Regions from separate parts of the Streptomyces sp. NPDC056987 genome, predicted to be linked through region 1. Evidence: riboswitches for the same ligand, from Rfam matches in the RefSeq annotation. Region 1 holds a riboswitch; each other region holds the start of a gene.
The links. A riboswitch is a leader RNA that binds a small molecule or an ion and turns the genes downstream of it on or off. The one in region 1 is predicted to bind cyclic di-AMP.
Positions count from the first base shown of each region.

Region 2: it holds a riboswitch for cyclic di-AMP, as region 1 does, so the genes downstream of both, ACFTZC_RS36430 (transglycosylase family protein) here and ACFTZC_RS35730 (M23 family metallopeptidase) in region 1, are expected to answer to the same signal.
Region 3: it holds a riboswitch for cyclic di-AMP, as region 1 does, so the genes downstream of both, ACFTZC_RS12360 (NlpC/P60 family protein) here and ACFTZC_RS35730 (M23 family metallopeptidase) in region 1, are expected to answer to the same signal.
Region 4: it holds a riboswitch for cyclic di-AMP, as region 1 does, so the genes downstream of both, ACFTZC_RS20790 (transglycosylase SLT domain-containing protein) here and ACFTZC_RS35730 (M23 family metallopeptidase) in region 1, are expected to answer to the same signal.

Region 1 covers NZ_JBHURV010000046.1:22,569-27,270, forward strand. The annotation lists gene ACFTZC_RS35720 (PrsW family intramembrane metalloprotease) at 1-1,054, shown strand, start outside; gene ACFTZC_RS35725 (aldo/keto reductase) at 1,110-2,054, opposite strand; gene ACFTZC_RS35730 (M23 family metallopeptidase) at 2,143-3,192, opposite strand; cyclic di-AMP (ydaO/yuaA leader) riboswitch at 3,204-3,358, opposite strand; gene ACFTZC_RS35735 (PP2C family protein-serine/threonine phosphatase) at 3,607-4,702, opposite strand, start outside.
Region 2 covers NZ_JBHURV010000048.1:17,048-21,749, forward strand. The annotation lists gene eno (phosphopyruvate hydratase) at 46-1,341, opposite strand; gene ACFTZC_RS36430 (transglycosylase family protein) at 1,563-2,291, opposite strand; cyclic di-AMP (ydaO/yuaA leader) riboswitch at 2,299-2,471, opposite strand; gene ACFTZC_RS36435 (transglycosylase family protein) at 3,349-4,191, opposite strand; gene ACFTZC_RS36440 (cytochrome P450) at 4,337-4,702, opposite strand, start outside.
Region 3 covers NZ_JBHURV010000008.1:157,580-162,281, reverse strand. The annotation lists gene ACFTZC_RS12365 (ATP-dependent DNA helicase) at 1-1,885, opposite strand, end outside; cyclic di-AMP (ydaO/yuaA leader) riboswitch at 2,153-2,327, shown strand; gene ACFTZC_RS12360 (NlpC/P60 family protein) at 2,335-3,744, shown strand; gene ACFTZC_RS12355 (hypothetical protein) at 3,836-4,189, opposite strand; gene ACFTZC_RS12350 (NlpC/P60 family protein) at 4,459-4,702, shown strand, end outside.
Region 4 covers NZ_JBHURV010000017.1:99,084-103,785, forward strand. The annotation lists gene ACFTZC_RS20785 (enolase C-terminal domain-like protein) at 1-975, shown strand, start outside; cyclic di-AMP (ydaO/yuaA leader) riboswitch at 1,492-1,655, shown strand; gene ACFTZC_RS20790 (transglycosylase SLT domain-containing protein) at 1,660-2,439, shown strand; gene ACFTZC_RS20795 (amino acid permease) at 2,549-3,958, opposite strand; gene ACFTZC_RS20800 (hypothetical protein) at 4,138-4,548, opposite strand; gene ACFTZC_RS20805 (trypsin-like serine peptidase) at 4,683-4,702, opposite strand, start outside.

The DNA of each region.
Region 1 (4,702 bases):
CTTCCGCTGGCTGGACCGGGTCGAGCCGGGACCATGGCGGAATCTGCTGTTCGCCTTCGCCTGGGGCGCCTTCGCGGCGGCGCTCGTCGCGATCATCGCGAACTCCTTCGCGACGGAGTGGATCGCCACCGCCACCGCGGATCCGGCGGGCGCGGAGTCGCTCGGCGCCACGGTGATAGCGCCGGTCGTCGAGGAGAGCGCGAAGGCGACGGCGATCCTGCTGATCTTCCTCTTCCGCAGACGCAGCTTCACGGGGCTGGTCGACGGCGTCGTGATCGCGGGATTCAGCGCCACCGGATTCGCGTTCACGGAGAACATCCTCTATCTGGGCAACGCGTTCGGCGAGGACCAGAGCCAGGGGTACTCCGGGCTGAACTCGGTCACGGCGGCGACCTTCTTCGTACGGGTCGTGATGTCGCCGTTCGCGCACCCGCTCTTCACCGCGGCGGCGGGCATCGGCTTCGGCCTGGCGGCGGTGGCGGCCCGGCGGCAGAAGATCCGCCGCGTGGCTTTTCCGCTGCTCGGGCTGGTCCTCGCGATGGGCATGCACGCCCTGTGGAACGGCTCGGGGTCGCTCTTCGGCCCCTTCGGCTTCTACGCCGTGTACGGGGCCTTCATGGTCCCGGTCTTCGGGCTGCTGACCTGGCTGGTGATCTGGAGCCGGCAGCGCGAGCTGCGGACGCTCGCGGCCGAGCTGCCCGCGTACGCCGCCGCGGGGTGGCTGGCCGCGGCCGCGCCCCCCGCGCTCTCCTCGATGCGGGCGCGCTCCATGGCGCGCGGGTTCGCGGGGCGCCACCACGGGCCCGCGGCGGCGCGTACGGTCGCGGAGTACGAGGCGTTCGCGACGTCCCTGGCGTTTCTGCGCCACCGGGCCGGACGGGACCCGGTCGGCCCGGACTTCGTGGAGCGCGAGCAGGAGCTGCTGCACCACCTGTGGGAGCGCAAGGAGATAGCCGGGCCCGCGCTGACCTACGCGGCGCGGGCCACGGGCCGGGTACGGGTGCCGCCGCCGTACATCGACTACGACGGCTACAACCCGTACCGCCAGTACTGACACCCGCCAGTACGGACACCCGCCGGTGCCGACGGGTGTCCCGGTGCCTCCTCCGTCAGGCGGAGGCGGCGGTCAGCTCCGCCAGCTCCTCCGCCGTCAGCTCCAGCTCCGTGGCCGCGAGCAGCGTCGGGAGCTGCTCGACCGTGCGCGCGGAGGCGAGGGGCGCGACGACGGTCGGCTGCGCCGCCAGCCAGGCGAGCGCGACGGTGGCGACCTCGGCGCCGCGCGCGGCGGCGATCCGGTCCAGCGCGGCGAGCACCCCGACGCCCCGCTCGGACTCCAGGTACTTGCCCGCGCTCCCGGCCCGCGCGCTCTCCACCTGGGCGCCGGGGCGGTACTTACCGGTCAGGAAGCCGGAGGCGAGGGCGAAGTACGGCACGACGGAGAGGCCGTGACGGACCGCGGCGTCCCGCAGGGGGCCCTCGTACGTGTCGCGCGAGACCAGGTTGTAGTGCGGCTGAAGGGCGACGTACCGGGCCAGCCCCTCGCGCTCCGCGAAGGCGATCGACGCGTCCAGCCGCTCCGCGCTGATGTTGGAGGCGGCGACGGCACGCACCTTGCCCTCCGTGACGAGCTGGTCGAGGGCGGTGACGATCTCCTCGACCGGGACGTCCGGGTCGTCGAAGTGCGTGTAGTACAGGTCGATGTAGTCCGTACGGAGCCGCCGCAGCGACTCCTCGGCCCCGGCCTTGATGGTGGCCGCCTTCAGCCCCTTGAACTCCGGGTGCGCGCCCACCTTCGTCGCGAGGAGCACGTCGGAGCGGTTGCCGCGCGCGGCGAACCACTCGCCGAGGACGGTCTCGGACTCACCACCGGAATGGCCGTCCACCCAGGCCGTGTAGACGTCCGCGGTGTCCACGAAGTTGCCGCCCGCGGCGGCGTACGCGTCGAGGACGGCGAAGGACTCCGTACGGTCCGCGGTCCAGCCGAAGACGTTGCCGCCGAGGGCGAGCGGGAAGACCTTGAGGTCGGAGGAGCCGAGTGTGCGCAAAGTCGTCATGCGTCACTTCAACCCCACCGCAGAGCGCCTTATTCCGTTTCGGGGCGCTCCGCGTGCTCCTGCCGCACCCGTGACCGGGGCGTCGGCCTCAGGGGTTGATTCCCTTGCCGTTCAGCCACGCCATCGGGTCGATGCCCGTGCCGCCCGCCGTGTGGACCTCCAGGTGGAGGTGGGGCCCGGTCACGTTGCCGGTCGCGCCGACGCGGCCGATGACCTCACCGGTGGAGACCTTCTGCCCGGCGCTGACGGAGAGCGAGGACTGGTGCGCGTACCAGACCTCCGTGCCGTCCTCCAGCTCCAGGACCGTGCGGTAGCCGTACGAACCCGACCAGCCGGCCGACTTGACGGTGCCGCTGTGCACGGCCTTGACCGGGGTGCCCGTCGGCGCCGCGAAGTCCAGGCCGGTGTGGTAGCCGGAGGACCAGAGGGAGCCGGACTGGCCGAAGGAGGAGGTGAGGGTGTACGAGGAGGTGGGGAGGGAGAAGCTGGCCGCCAGCTTGGCGAGACGCTCCGCCTCGGCCTTGGCCTTGGCCTCCGCCTCGGCCTTCTTCTTGGCCGCCTCGATCTTCTTCTCCGCGTCGCTCTGCCGCGCCTTGGCCTGGCTCGCGGCCTTCTCGGCGGCCGCGTCCTCCGCCGCCGCCTTCTGCGTCGCGTCGGCCTTCGCCTGCTGCCGCTCGGCCTGCTGGAGGATGCGGGCGCGCAGCGCCTCGCCGGCGTCGGTGGCGCCCTGCTCGCTGTCCGCGGCGGTCAGGCCGGCGGTGCTCAGGGGCGCGCGGGCCAGCACGTCCGACGCGGAGTCCGCGTCGTCCGACCCCAGGGAGCCCATCCCCGGCAGGGACTTGGCGTCGGGAAGGTTGTCCGCGATGGCGTCGGGCAGGGATATGGAGACCGCGGGCTTGTCCTGCGCGGTGGCGATGCCGCCCGCGCCGACGGCGGCGATGACGCCGACACCGAGGACCGTGGAGCTACGGGCGAGCCCGTTGCGCTGCTTGGCGACGCGGTGCCTGCCGCGTACGGGGCGGATGGACTCCTCGGTGGGATTCCACTCCCCCCAGGTCCCGGGAGCCTCGTTCTCACTGCCGCTGCCGAAGGAGTGGGTTTCGAAAGTGGCCGTGGGGGCAGGCTTGTTGGACGCCACTGAGGCGTGCTCCTTTCCTTCCTTCTCGCCTACCGGGTTAGCTGACGGGTTCGGAGCAGGAAGGTCTCCTACGGGTGTCCCCTGCCGCACAAGGCGGCAAGTAACTCCCGATTCACCCCAATTGGTGGTTCCCCGGTTCCCTCGCGGGATTCGGCGCACGCGCACGGTGCCATCTCTGGCGACGGCTGGGACAACCGCGCTGCGTTATCGAACGTTAATAGAGACCAGGGCCTTATTCCAAGCTGTTCCCGATGATCGTTAACGACTTCGCAACGGACGTACCGGGACACAAGAACGCGCATCCGGGCGAGTCGATCGGCGCTCGGAGCATATTGGTCCGCCTCGCATACTTGACGGTATGTCAAACCTTATGCGGAGGGACACTTATCGGTCACCATGAGTGACGCCGCCGGCTCACAACACGATCGGCATCGTCCTGCGCCGCTCCGGCTCCCCCTCCGAGGGCCGGCTGACCGCCAGCAGCGCCATGTCGTCCTGGCTGCCGCCGCCCGTGTGCCGCCGTACGTCGTCGATCAGCGCCTGGAGCATCTCGTCGGGCCCCTGGAAGATCCGCCCGTCGAGCCGCTCGCGCGGAACGTAGAAGATCCCGTGCGCGTCGCGCGCCTCGGTGAGCCCGTCCGTGTAGAAGAGCAGCGTCGCGCCGTCGGGGTACGCGGACTGCTCGGCCCGGTCGGGCCACGCGCCCAGTTCGCTCATGCCGAGCGGCAGCGCGGGGTCGTGCGCCGCCAGCATCCGTACGGCGCCGTCGTGACAGATCAGCGGCTCGGGATGGCCGCGGTTGACGAGCCGTACGACGCCCTCGCCGTGCGGGATCTCCGCCAGGACGGCCGTGGTGAACCCCTCGAAGACGTCGAGCCCGTCCCGCCGCGTCCCCTCGCGCAGGAGTGAGCGCTCCAGCCGCTGCGCGACGCCCTCCAGCGAGCTCTCCTGCTCCGCCGCCTCCCGGAACGACCCGATGATGACGGCGACCGCCTCGACCGCCTCCAGCCCCTTCCCCCGTACGTCGCCGACGACCAGCCGCACCCCGTACGGCGTGTCCTGCACCGCGAACAGGTCGCCGCCGATGAACGCGCCCTCCTGCGCCGCCTCGTACCGCGCCGCGATCCGCAGCCCGCCGATTCGCTCCGCGGGTCTGGGCAGCACGGCGCGCTGGGCGGTCTCGGCGATGACGCGGGCGGAGGCGAGCCGTTCGCCGCTGCGTCTGACGACGCCGTTGATGTAGAGCGCGAGGGCGGAGACGACGAGCACCGTCAGCAGTTCGCTGATCGACACCACCGTGGTGAGCGTGTCCGTGTGGATACGGAGCGCGATCTCGGCGAGGAGCGAGGCCACGGCCACCAGCAGGGTGCCGAGCAGCGGGAAGAACGGGGCGGCGATCAGCGGGGCGGCGGCGAAGAACGGCGCCCCGGTCACACGGGCCGGAGTCGACAGGTCGAGCGCCAACCCGCCGATGATCACCAGGGCCGGCAGGAACCGGACGAGCCGCCGC
Region 2 (4,702 bases), on a different contig from region 1:
GTTACGCGCTGCGTGTTCTCTCAGCCGTTGGAGGAACGCATCCTCTTAATTGTTCGCGGAGCGAAAGCGCGGGAACGCGCTGCGGCCCGCGTACACCGCCGCGTCGTCGAGGATCTCCTCGATGCGCAGCAGCTGGTTGTACTTGGCGACGCGGTCCGAGCGGGCCGGGGCGCCGGTCTTGATCTGACCGCAGTTCACGGCCACCGCGAGGTCGGCGATCGTGACGTCCTCGGTCTCACCGGAGCGGTGGGACATCATGCACTTGAAGCCGTTGCGCTGGGCCAGCTCGACGGCGTCCAGCGTCTCGGTCAGCGAGCCGATCTGGTTGACCTTGACCAGCAGGGCGTTGGCCGAGCCCTCCTCGATGCCGCGGGCGAGGCGCTCCGGGTTGGTGACGAAGAGGTCGTCGCCGACGATCTGGACCTTGGAGCCCAGCTTGTCGGTGATGACCTTCCAGCCGGCCCAGTCGTCCTCGAAGAGCGGGTCCTCGATGGAGACGAGCGGGTAGGCGTCGACCAGCTCCTCGTAGTACTCGGTCATCTCGGCGGCCGAGCGCGACTTCCCCTCGAACTCGTAGCTGCCGTCCTTGTAGAACTCGGACGCGGCGACGTCGAGCGCGAGCGCGATGTCGCGGCCCGGGACGTAACCGGCCTCCTTGATCGCCTCAAGGATGAGGTCGAGCGCGGCGCGGTTGGACTCCAGGTTGGGCGCGAAGCCGCCCTCGTCGCCGAGACCGGTGGAGAGGCCCTTCTGCTTCAGGACCTTCTTGAGCGTGTGGTAGACCTCGGCGCCCCAGCGCAGCGCCTCGGAGAAGGACTCCGCGCCGATCGGGGCGATCATGAATTCCTGGATGTCGACATTCGAATCGGCGTGCGAGCCACCGTTCAGGATGTTCATCATCGGAACGGGCAGCAGGTGCGCGTTCGGGCCGCCCAGGTAGCGGAAGAGCGGGAGGTCGGACGCCTCGGAGGCGGCGTGCGCGACGGCGAGCGAGACACCGAGGATGGCGTTGGCGCCCAGCGAGCCCTTGTTCTCGGTGGCGTCCAGGTCGATCATCGCCTGGTCGATGAGGCGCTGCTCGGTGGCGTCGTACCCGACCAGCTCCGGGCCGAGCTGCTCGATGACGGCGAGGACGGCCTTCTCGACACCCTTGCCCAGGTAGCGGCTGGCGTCTCCGTCGCGGAGTTCGACGGCCTCGAACGCACCGGTGGAGGCACCGGAGGGGACGGCAGCACGACCGGTGCTGCCGTCGTCGAGGCCGACCTCGACCTCGACCGTGGGGTTGCCTCGGGAGTCGAGGATTTCCCGGGCTACGACGACGTCGATGGACGGCACGAGCATCTCCTTCTGGGATGTGACGCGTGGGTGCAGGGTCTCTTGGCCTTGCGACATGAGCCTAACCGGCTCCGGGTCATCGGCCAGCCGGTGCCCGCCCCCTAAGACACTCCCGCTCGCACGGACCGCCGCTACCCGCCGGTAGCGGGACCGGATGGCGGGCAGCGGCGGGAACGGGGCCCGGCCCGGCGCGTACGGGGGTGACGCGCCGGGCCGGGGAGAGGGGGTCAGCGCAGGTGGAGCTGCTGACCCGGGTAGATGACGTCCGCGTCACGGACGATGTCCTTGTTCAGGTCGAAGACCTTCTTCCAGCCGCCCTTGACCTTCTGGGCAGTGGCGATCTTGGAGAGGGTGTCGCCGGACTTGACCTTGTACTCGCCGTCCCCCTTCTTGATCGTGAACGGACGGCTCTGGCCGCGCGAGGCCGGCTGCGCCTCGTCACGGGTCGACTGCTGCGGCTGCGCCTGCCGGGTGGGGGCGGACTTCTGCGTACCGGAGTTGCTGGAACCGCTGTTGTCCGAGCTGGAGGAACCGGAGCTGGAGCTGCCGGAGCTGGAACCGGAGCCCGAGCCGCCGCTGTACGCGGCGCCCGAGAGGCCCACGCCACAGCTCGGCCAGGCGCCCTTGCCCTGGCCCGCGAGGACCTTCTCGGCGACGGCTATCTGCTGGGACTTGGAGGCCTGGTCGGCGCGGGGGGCGTAGGCGGTACCGCCGTACGCGGCCCAGGTGGAAGGGGTGAACTGCAGGCCGCCGTAGAAGCCGTTGCCCGTGTTGATCGACCAGTTGCCCCCGGACTCGCACTGGGCGACCCGGTCCCACTCGGAGGCGGTGGCGGCGGAGGCGGCGGTGGCACCGATCAGCGGAGCCGCGACGGCCGCGCCGGTGATCCCGGCGAGGGTGGCGTAGCGGACGGCCATGGACGGGCGGCGGTGCTTGGCCTTGCTGGAACGCAGCAGCATGAACACATCTCCTCACCGACGCCTACGAGGTGAGCTGTCGGGTTCGGGCCAATGAGTTGCCCGGCCGCGTGTTCGCACACGCGGCTTCACCCCTAGCCGGTCACCGCCCGTCTCTCGACGGCCGGGCCCGGCGCAAACCTATGGGTCCCCCGCTCCTGCCTTCGGCGCTCGAAGCGACGATTACTCCCCCCGACCGACGGCAGGATTCGGCGTGACGGTCGACGAGGCCCGCGGTGCGAGCGGTTCAGACCGTAATCACAGCCCTGCCGGTTGTTCAAAGGAGCACATCCAGGAAAAAACGCCCTTACCTCCTCCGAGGGACAATACGTTTCCGCAGGTGGGAACCGGATTCGATCAACGGGCGAGGCGAAGAGCCCGAGTTGCGGCAAAGAGACCCTTGTCTCACTTGCGCAGAAGTGGACATACGGTCGCTAACTGCCCGCGTTCCGGGCGGAGATCGGAGGCTCTGGCCAGTACGGACGCAGCCGAGGAGGCGTCAACGGGGCGCCGTTCAACGGCACTCGCCCGCACCGGTTCCGGACTCCCCCGCTCCGGCGGTGGAGCGGGGCGCTCCGATTCGGGGAACTTCTGGCTCCGGTCGCGGAGTCACCCCTTCCGGTCGCGGAGTCATCCGTTCCGGTCGCGGGCCCGGCGCCGGAGTCACCCGTTCCGCCATGGGCCCGGGGGCCGGGCTCGCTCACGCCGGTCGCCCACTCCGACCCAGGAGTCACTGACTACAGCCCTGGAGCCTCTCGCTCCGTTCGTCCCCTCCGGCTCTGGCGTCACTCGCCCCCGGCCCTACGGCGGGGCGCTGCAACGGGGCGCTACGGCCCGGCGCGGGTCACAGCGGGGCCAACGCCTCCGGGGCCGGGAGCCGTGCGTACGGCGGCCGGGAAGCCGCGCGTACGGGCCCGGTGGGCGGCGGCTCAGGGGCGGCTCGACGACGGCTCGGGGACGGCTTCGGGACGCTTCGGGACGGCTCCGGGAACGCGGAAGCCGCGCCCCCGTCGTGGAGGCGCGGCTTCCCAGGACTTGCTGCCGGGCTGCCGGCTGCTCAGACCCAGCCGCCGACGACCTTCTGCCCGCCGGTCGCCAGGGAGAGGTGGCCGCCGACCGTGGTGACGACCTTCTCGACCTCGCGCTCCACACCGTCCGTGAGCCCGGCCCCGTCACGGGCTCCGCCCGCCCCGCGGGAGGCGCGGCTGCCCGAGGCGCGCTCCTCGTCCGCGGTGCCCGGCGAGGCGCTCTCGTCGGCCGCCTGGCCGCGGTGCTTGCCCTTGGACGCCTCGTCCTTGCCCTCGGCGTCGTCCGTACCGGCCGCGGAGCCGGTGGCACCCGGGCTCGGGCTGGTGCTGGGTTCCGGGGAGGTCTTGCCGTCCGCGCCCGCCTCCGCGCCCGGGTCCGTCACGGCGTCACCGGACGGATAGGCGTCCCCGGAGGGGCTGCCCGACGGGGTACCGGACGGGTCGGTGCTGTTGCCGCCACCCGTCACCCCCTCCACGATGCCGCCGACCGCACCGCCGACCGCCTCCGTCAGCCCGGAGACGGCGGCGCAGCTGGACCACGCCTTCGCCCCCTGGGCCTCGAAGACCTTCTCGGCCACGGCTATCTGCTGCGAGCGGCTGGCCAGGTCGGGGCGCTCGGCGTAGTCGCCGCCCCCGAACTCGTCCCAGGTCTCCTGGGACATCTGGAGCCCGCCGTAGTACCCGTTACCGAGGTTCGCGCTCCACGTGCCGCCGCTCTCGCACCCCGCCACGCGGTCCCAGGTCGAGGAGTCCGCCGCGCTGGCGGCGCCGGCTCCGAGCAACGGGATCGCGATCGCGGATCCGGCCACCCCGGCGGCGACGAGAAGAGCTGGGGCCTGACGAGGTCGACGGTGTCGGCCGTTCCCGGACATGCGGTTGCCTTCCGTGTGACAGTCAATTCAACTCCGGCATGGTGTTACCGGGTCGACGTGAACGTAGCGGTACTCGAATGCTTGTCACAAGTCGATGCAGCAGAGATCACGTGAAAGTCACAGTATTGACGATGCGTCAGTAAAATTATCGGCCGGACAATGGCGTGAACTGCACCGGAAGCGTGCGCAATCCCCGCATGATGAGCCCGCCACGCCACCGCAAATCGGAAGGTTCTTCCGAAAGCCGCACATCCGGAAGCCGTTTCAGAAGCGTGGCGATCGCGGTCTGCCCTTCCACGCGGGCGAGCGGCGCGCCGAGGCAGTAGTGGATGCCGTGCCCGTACCCGAGGTGCTGATTGTCACGGCGCCCGAGGTCGAGCGCGTCGGGGTCGCGGAAGCGCTCGGGGTCGCGGTCGGCCGCGGCCAGCACGACGAGAACGGGGTCACCTGCCGCGATCCGCTGCCCACCCAGAGTCAGCGGCTCGGTGGCGTACCGCCAGGTCGCCATCTC
Region 3 (4,702 bases), on a different contig from region 1:
GGGTCGGCGTCGCGGCCACGGCCGGAGCGGCGGCCTCCGCGCCGGCCGTTCCGTCATTGCCATCAGCGCCGTCACCGGCGTCGGCGCCCGCGGCGGCCTGGCTGCGCTCCTGTTCGAACTCCAGCGCCACCGACGCCAGTTCCTGCAAGTTCTCGATCCGGGTCTCGTCCTGCGGGTCGGTCGAGGCCTGAAGCTCCGCCAGATAGCCGGTCCGTTCGAGCACGGCCTCCAGGACCAGTGCCGGCCCGGCACCCGACTCGACGATCGTACGCAGCTCCTCCATCAGCGTGTTGAAGCGCTTGACGGCATTGGCGGAGCGCGCCGCCATGCCGTACGCCTCGTCCACGCGCCGCAGCGCCTGCGGGAAGGTGATCTTCTCCCGCAGCGCGAGAGCGTCGATCATGGCCTCCGCCCGCTCCCCGATGCCGCGCTTGGGCACATTAAGGATCCGGCGCAGCGGTACGTTGTCCTCCGGATTGGCGAGGACCCGCAGGTAGGCCAGGACGTCACGGACCTCCTTGCGCTCGTAGAAGCGCACTCCGCCGACGACCTTGTACGGCAGGCCGACCCGGATGAAGATCTCCTCGAAGACGCGGGACTGCGCGTTCGTCCGGTAGAAGACGGCGACGTCACCCGCCTTGGCCTCGCCCGCGTCCGTCAGCCGGTCGATCTCGTCGGCGACGAACTGCGCCTCGTCGTGCTCCGTGTCCGCGACGTAACCGGTGATCTGGGCGCCGGCGCCGGCCTTGGTCCAGAGGTTCTTCGGGCGGCGGCTCTCGTTGCGCTCGATGACCGCGTTGGCGGCGCTGAGGATCGTCTGCGTGGAGCGGTAGTTCTGCTCCAGCAGGATCGTCGTCGCGTCCGGGTAGTCCTCCTCGAACTGGAGGATGTTGCGGATGGTGGCGCCGCGGAAGGCGTAGATCGACTGGTCGGCGTCGCCGACGACGCAGAGCTCCGCGGGGTCCTCGCCCTCGCCGGAGGGGCCCACCAGCTCGCGTACGAGGGTGTACTGCGCGTGGTTCGTGTCCTGGTACTCGTCCACCAGGACGTGCCGGAAGCGGCGCCGGTAGTGCTCGGCGACGTCGGGGAACGCCTGGAGCAGGTGGACGGTGGTCATGATGATGTCGTCGAAGTCCAGGGCGTTGGCCTCGCGCAGCCGTGCCTGGTACATCCGGTACGCCTCGGCGAGCGTCTTCTCGAAGCCGTCGACGGCCTGTCCCGCGAAGGTCTCCTCGTCGATCAGCTCGTTCTTGAGGTTGGAGATCTTGGCGCTGAAGGACTTCGGCGGATAGCGCTTGGGGTCGAGGTCCAGATCGCGGCAGACCAGGGCCATGAGCCGCTTCGAGTCGGCGGCGTCGTAGATCGAGAACGACGAGGTGAACCCGAGCCGCTTCGACTCGCGCCGCAGGATCCGCACGCAGGCGCTGTGGAAGGTCAGCACCCACATCGCCTGGGCGCGCGGGCCGACGAGCTGCCCGACGCGCTCCTTCATCTCGCCCGCGGCCTTGTTGGTGAAGGTGATCGCCAGTATCTCGCCGGGGTGGACGCTGCGGGTGCCGAGGAGATGGGCGATCCGGTGGGTCAGAACCCGGGTCTTGCCGGATCCGGCCCCGGCGACGATGAGCAGCGGCGACCCCGTGTGCACGACGGCCGCGCTCTGCTCCTCGTTCAGCCCTTCGAGGAGCGAGGCAGGGTCGATGACCGTACGGGCCGACCCGTTGCGGTGGTACGGATCCCGGGCCGGAGGCACGTCGTACGCCCCCTGGAACAGGTCGTCGGGCACCTGCTCCGGGGCGTGTTCGTCCAGGTCCTCGGGCGGCGGGGGGTGCTCGTCGCCGGAGGGCTGGAGGTCGGCCAGGAAACTGTCGTCAAAGAGGCTGCTCATCGCTTAACGAGTCTAGGCCGCCGCACCGACAGTCGGAGCCCGCCCGGCGAAGCCGGTCCGGCGGATCCACCCCGGAAGGCGGACGGTTCCGGATTACACACGGAGCGTAACGCTATACCCCCTATTACGGCTCCCTGCACTCCGCACGAGCAAATGGTCACAGAAATGTATCGGGCATATCGGCCATCCACCTTCACATCAGCGCCACATCTTGGCTAGCGTGCTCGATCAGGCAGCCCGTACCTCTGAAGGCGATCCGCGCCGAGCGGGCGGCCCACGCCGAATCCGGGCTTTCCAGCGGGAAGTTCGGAACCGGGGACCCACTCTGCAAGACCGGGGTGAATCGGGCCGTACGTTCGCCGTACGTACAACGCCCGTAGGGCAGCCTTCCGTTCCGCCCGAACCCGACAGCTAACCCGGTAGGCGGTCCACGGAAGGAGATGCCGAACTTGGCGTCGCATCGCAAGGCGCGCAGCCGTAGCGGGGTACGCACCAACACCCCTGCCGTCGGGATCACGACGGCCGCCCTCGCCTCGGTCACGCTGCTGTCGACGCAGAGCGCGGACGCCGCGCCCACGGAATCGAAGTCCTCGCCGTCGGTCGAAGAGGTGGAGAAAAAGGTCAGCGACCTGTACCGCCAGGCCGGTGGTGACGCGCAGAGGTCCGCCAGGACGAAGGAGGCGACGGCCAAGCAGAAGCGCACGGTCGACCGGGTCATCGACGGTGTGGCCAAGAGCGCGGACAAGCTGAACGAGGCCCGCCGTACGCTCGGTTCCTACACGTCCGCGCAGTCCGGGGGCGGCGCGGGCACCCCTGCGGGCGCCCCTGTCGCCCCGGCCGCTTCCGTCACCCCGGCAGCCCCGGCCCCACCTGTCGCCCCTGTCGCCCCTGTCACTCCTGTTGTACCGGCGATGCCTGCCACCGCTCCCGCCATGCCCGCAACGGCTCCCGCCATGCCTGCCACGGCCCCCGCCGCCGTACTGTTCGCGGACAGCCCGCAGACGTACGTCGAGCAGACGGGGATGACGGAGCGGCTGACCGACCGTCAGCAGAGCCCCGTCGCCGACCACTGGAGCTCCCGGGCGGACACCCGCGCCCCGGAGTCGCCGGACGAGTCCCAGGAGTCCCTGCGGACCAGCAAGGAGCAGATCCAGAAGAAGCTGGCCGAGGCCCGCGCGCTGCTGGCGCGGCTCACCGCGGAGGAGCAGGCACGGCTGGCCGCGCTGGAGCGCAAGAAGGAAGAAGCGGCCCGCCGCACGGCGGAGGCGCAGGCCAAGGCGGAGGCCCGCGACAAGGCGGAGGCCGACGCCGAGGCGGAGCGCCGGCGCGAGGCGGAGCTGATCCTGCCCCGGTCGCAGCCCCAGGCTCCGTCGGCCGACCCCGGCACGGGCACGGGATCAGGCACGGGAACGGGCACCGACGCGGCAACGGTCGCAGGTGCGAACGCGGGAACGGCTGGCGGCACCGGACTGGAGGCCGTGACCGGCGGTGACCCCGCCGGCATCTACGCGGCCAAGGCGGCGAAGGTGCTCGCCTTCGCACGCACCCAGATCGGCAAGCCGTACGTGTGGGGCGCCTCGGGGCCGAGTTCGTACGACTCCTCGGGCCTGACCCAGGCGGCGTGGCGGGCGGCCGGTGTCGAGCTGCCGCGCAGCACGAGCGACCAGGTGGACACGGGCACGCGCGTCACCACCGATGATCTGCTCCCCGGCGACCTGGTCTTCTTCTACGACGACATCAGCCACGCCGGCATCTACATCGGCGACGGCATGATGATCCACGCGCCCAAGCCGGGTGCGAACGTGCGTGAGGAATCGATCTACTACCTGCCGATCTACGGCAGCGTCCGCCCGGCCTGACCCGGTCGCGGCGCCCCGCGGACTCCGTCTCGGCGCCCCGCGGACCCGGCGGACCCGACCTCACCGGGGTCGGGTCCGTCGGGGGCCGGGGTCAGGTCCAGAGCGTGGCGATGAGGATGTTGGCCACAGTCAGCCCGCCCACCGCGCCGAACAGCGGCTTCTCGGCCGCCTCGTCGTCCCGCTTCACGTAGACGATGCCCAGGATCACGACCAGGACGGCCAGCTTGACGCCGATCTTGATGTTGTTGAGGGGCTGGTCGTCGGCCTGGTTGAGGCCCACCAGCACCATTCCCGTGATCAGCATGGTGAGAGCGCCGTGCAGCATCGCCGGGGTGAAGCGCGCCGTACCGGCGCTCATCGCCTTCATCTGGGTCAGGAAACCGCCGAGCAGGGCGGCTATGCCGATGATGTGCAGGGCGACGAAGACATTGATCAGTACGTCCATGCCGGGAGCGTAGCCCGGCCCATATCACCCGCCTTCGGTGAGGTGGGGCTTACTTCCGCTATCAGTCGGGTCCGTCCGGAAAAGCGCGCTCCGCCGGGCCATCATGATCGTGAAACGCTCCGGAACCTTCACCTCCCGCCAATACCCGCCATGTCGAGGCCGGGCTGTGACCGTGCGCCCTAACGTCCTGCGTACGGCCCTCACGGGGCCGTACCGGGCGGCCGTACCGCACGGAGTCAACGGAACCGAAGGAAACGGACCCCGCCCCCGTGGCAGCGCACCGAAACCACCGAATCCACCGAAAGCCCAGACAGCGGCTGTTCACCGGCCAGGCCGGCCGCACCGCGGCGACGCTCGCGCTCGCGGGAGCCGCGACCGCCACCGCCACGGGCCCCGCGCAGGGCGAGCCCCGGCTCACCCCCGCGCAGATCAAGGCCCAGGTCGACACGCTGTACGCGCAGGCGGAGACGGCCACCGAGCAGTACAACGGGGCGAAGGTGAAGGCGGACGAGG
Region 4 (4,702 bases), on a different contig from region 1:
CTGCTGGGCCAGCACCTGGAGGTGCCGGTGGCCGCGCTGCTCGGGGACGGCAAGCAGCGTGACGCGGTACGGGTCCTCGGCTACCTCTTCTACGTCGGCGACCCCGGCAGGACCGACCTGGAGTACGTCCGGGAACCCGGCGCGGACGTCGAGTGGTACCGCGTCCGCCGCGAGGAGGCGCTGACCCCGGAGTCGATCGTCCGGCAGGCGGAGGCGACGTACGAGCGGTACGGCTTCCGGGACTTCAAGCTCAAGGGCGGTGTCCTGCCGGGGGCGGAGGAGGTCAAGGCCGTACGCGCGCTGAAGGAACGCTTCCCCGGGGCGCGGATCACCCTTGACCCCAACGGGGCCTGGTCGCTGCGGGAAGCGGTCGAACTGTGCCGGCCCCTGCTCGGCACGCTCGCGTACGCCGAGGACCCGTGCGGAGCCGAGGACGGCTTCTCGGGCCGGGAGATCCTGGCGGAGTTCCGCCGGGCCACCGGCCTGCCCACCGCGACCAACATGGTCGCGACGGACTGGCGCCAGCTCACCCACGCGATGGCGCTCCAGTCGGTCTCCATCCCGCTCGCCGACCCGCACTTCTGGACCATGCAGGGGTCGGTGCGGGTGGCCCAGCTCTGCCATGCGACGGGGCTGACATGGGGCTGCCACTCCAACAACCACTTCGACATCTCGCTGGCCATGATGGCCCACTGCGGGGCCGCCGCCCCCGGCGAGTACAACGCCCTGGACACCCACTGGATCTGGCAGGAGGGCCTGGAGCGGCTGACCGTGGAGCCCCCGCGCATCGTCGCCGGCGAGGTCGCCGTCGACGACACCCCGGGGCTCGGCGTCGAACTCGACATGGACCGGCTCCTCGCCGCCCACGAGCTGTACCTGGAGAAGAACCTCTCCGGCCGGGACGACGCGGCGGCGATGCGATTTCTGGTGCGGGACTGGGAGTTCGACAGCAAGCGTCCCTGCTTGGTGAGATGAGGAATTGCCGCGCTCATGCCCCGCCTTTTGCAGCGGCGGAATGAGCATGCGGAGTGAACGAGGATGCGGTGCGAAGGCGTGCCGTGAGGCGACAGGCCGTCAGAAGAAAGAATCGCCCGGTGAATTCGGAGGCCTTCCGGTTCAATTCCCGCCGGGCGTTCCCAGTTGTCGGGGAGTCGGGTCGGAGGGCGATCGGATCCTCCCGCCCGACAGTGACCCATAAGGGCGTTTTGTCGGTATTTACCGTTAAGTGAAGTTGAGTGGCGTTAGGGGCACTTGTAGCCTCTGACGCCTTTTGCCTGTCCGATTATTCCGTTACGTTCGTGACCTGTGTCACCCCAGTGTCGATGGACGGGCGGGGCGAGGTGGCCGCTTTCTCTCCCGGGAGAGGAAAGTTGAGTTCCCGGGACGGCCTCGAAAGGGCTATTGACCCGAAAATTCGGAACTTGTGCCGTCCTGATATCTCGCTTACGTTCTCGTCCATCCGGATGGAACGCCCAATCCTGCCGCTGTCCGGAGACCCACACACCAATCCGTCACAAGGCAGGAGCGGGGGACCCAGGTAAGTCGCCGGTCCGGATTTCCGGAACGGCTCGGGGTGAAGCCGTACGCACCGCCGTACGGCCGGGCATCTCCAGCCCGAACCCGACAGCTCACCTCGCAGGCGACGGAGAGGAATTCGTCGTGCCCAGAAACGCCAAGCACCGCCGCCCCAGAACCGGCTCGCTCGCCCGTCGCCTCGTCGCGGTCGGCACCGGGGGCGCCGCTCTCGCGATTCCGCTGGTCACCGCGGCCACCGCCCAGGCGGCGCCCGCGACGGTGGAACACGTCCGTGCGGCCAAGGCCGCGGAGGCTCCCGCCGCCACGCCGAAGACCGCCGCCACGACCTATGTCGTGGTCGAGGGCGACTCCCTGTCGAAGATCGCGCAGGCCCACTCCGTCAGCGGCGGCTGGCAGAAGCTCTACGAGGACAACCGGAGCGCCGTCGGCGCCAACCCGTCGCTCGTGCACCCCGGCCTCAAGCTGACCGTCAACGGGAAGAAGGCGGCCGCCCCGGCGACCACCGCCACGGAGACGAGCACGAAGACGAGCACGGAGTCCGCCGGGACCGGCTCGGTCGAGCCGGCCGTCGCGAAGACGTACACCGACAACCTGGACGGCTGGATCCGCGAGGCGCTGGACGTCATGGCGCAGCACGGGATCCCCGGCAGCTACGAGGGCATCCACCGCAACATCATGCGGGAGTCCTCGGGCGACCCGAACGCCATCAACAACTGGGACATCAACGCCCAGAACGGCGTCCCGTCCAAGGGTCTTCTCCAGGTCATCGCCCCGACGTTCCAGGCGTACCACGTGCCCGGTACGGCGATGGACGCCTACGACCCGGTCGCCAACATCACGGCCGCGTGCAACTACGCCGCCGACCGGTACGGCTCGATCGACAACGTGAACGGTCCCTACTAGACCGGACCCGCGTCGCCCGACGGGTGACGAACGCACCGGGCCCCGGCCCCGCCGTCCTGCGACGGCGGGGCCGGGGCCCGTTCGCATACGTATCACCCGTGTCGTACGGTCACACCCGCCGCGCGCGCAGCTCCCGTACCCCCGCCACCGCCAGCACGAGCGCCGTCGCGCCCAGGGACCAGAGGAGCTGCGGGCGGGCCGCGTCGTCGAGGAGCATCAGCACGAACACCGTCGCCATCGCGGCGAGCGTCACCCAGGTCAGGCCGGGGAACAGCCACATCCGCAGGACCAGGCGCTCCGGCGCCTCCCGCTCGACGCGCGGGCGCAGCCTCAGCTGCGAGACGGCGATCATCGCCCAGACGAAGAGCAGCACCGCGCCGACCGCGTTGAGCATGTACAGGAAGACCGAGTCGGGCCACTTCAGATTGAGCAGGACGGAGACGAACCCGAACGCGACCGACGCCAGCACCGCCCGCCGGGGCACGCCCGACCCGCTCACCTTGAGCAGGGCCTTCGGCGCCTCGCCCCGCTCGGCCAGGGAGAAGACCATCCGGGAGGAGCCGTACAGGTTGGCGTTGAGCGCCGAGAGCAGCGCCACGAACACCACGATGTTCATGATCTGCCCGGCCGACGGGATACCGATCGCGTCGAGGACCGTGACGTACGGGCTGAGCCCCGCCTTCTGCGCCGTCCAGGGCAGCACGACCACGATGACCGCCATCGAGCCGACGTAGAAGAACAGGATCCGGTAGACCGCGCTGCGTACCGCGCGGGCCACCGAGCGCACCGGGTCGTCGGACTCGGCCGCCGCGATCGTGACGACCTCCAGTCCGCCGAAGGCGAAGATCACGGCGAGCACCCCAGAGGTCACGCCCTGCCAGCCGTGAGGGAGGAAGCCGCCCTGCCCGGTGAGGTTGGCGAGACCGGCCGGGCGGGTGTCGGGGAGCACACCGAAGACCGCGAGGAGCCCGAGGACCAGGAACGCGACGATCGCGAAGACCTTCAGGGCGGCGAAGTAGAACTCGAACTCGCCGAAGTTCTTCACGGCGGCGAGGTTCGCGCCCGTGAAGACGATCATGAAGACCAGGACCCACGCCCACTGCGGTACGGAGGGCAGCCAGCCGTTCGCGATCTGCGCCGCCCCCGTCGCCTCCACGGCGAGCACGACGACGAGCAGGAACCAGTACAGCCAGCCGACGCTGAAACCCGCCCACCGGCCGAGCGCGCGCTCGGCGTGCACGGAGAACGAGCCCGACGCGGGCAGCGCCGTCGACATCTCGCCCAGCATCCGCATCACGCACATCGCGAGCGCGCCCGCGATCAGGTACGAGACGACGATCCCGGGTCCGGCCAGCGCGATCCCGGCGCCGGAGCCGACGAAGAGCCCGGCGCCGATGACGCCGCCGAGCCCGAGCATGGTGAGATGGCGCTGCTTGAGCCCGCCGGCCAGCGGTTCGGCGGATTCGGTGGATCCGGCGGTCGGCGTGGCGGCGGGGCCGGAGGTGAGTCGGTCGTGCATGGGGAGGGCTCAGACTGCTTTCGGGGCCGGTGAGGGGGACGCGGTGGTGCGGTCCTCGCAGTCTCCCCGGACGCCCCCCGTCCAGGCAAAACGTTTCCGGACGCGACGACCGGCGCCGGCGCGCCCGCCCCGGTTCCCCGTCCGCCACCGGGCTCGGCGGCGGACGGGGCCGGACGGGCCTACGCGTCGAGCGGCGGCCGGTGGGTCGGGGAGCCGGCGATGCTGCCGCCGGTCCGGGTGACCGGGGCGTCGAACTCGGTGATCGTGAGCTGGAAGCCGACCGGGCGGCGGGCCGCGATCGGCTCCAGGTGCTTCTCCGCCGCCGCGAAGAGCTCGTCCGCTATCCGGCTCCTGAGCTCCTCGGGGCGGCCGGGCGCGATCGTCAGCCTGATCTGCACATGGCCGTTGGCGGGCCCGCTCCCCGGACGGTCGCCGACCCGGGCGGCGGTCGCCGGCATGGCGAGCGTGCGGGTGCCCCAGCGGGGGAAGACGCCCAGGCCGAGCGCGGTCTCGTGCAGGACGTCGAGGAGCGTCTCGACGTCCAGGTCCTCGGCCAGGTTCGGGGTGTACTCGACGATGATGTGCGGCACCTTCGGATCTCGCTTTCGTACGGCCGTACGGGAGACGCCGGGGCCCCGGCGCCACCGCGATTCTGCCCGGACCTCGTGCCGGACCGCCGCCCCGTCGCGTACCGGACCGCTCACCCGGCCGGAAACCGCACCGCTCAGGCGAACTTGTCGCTGA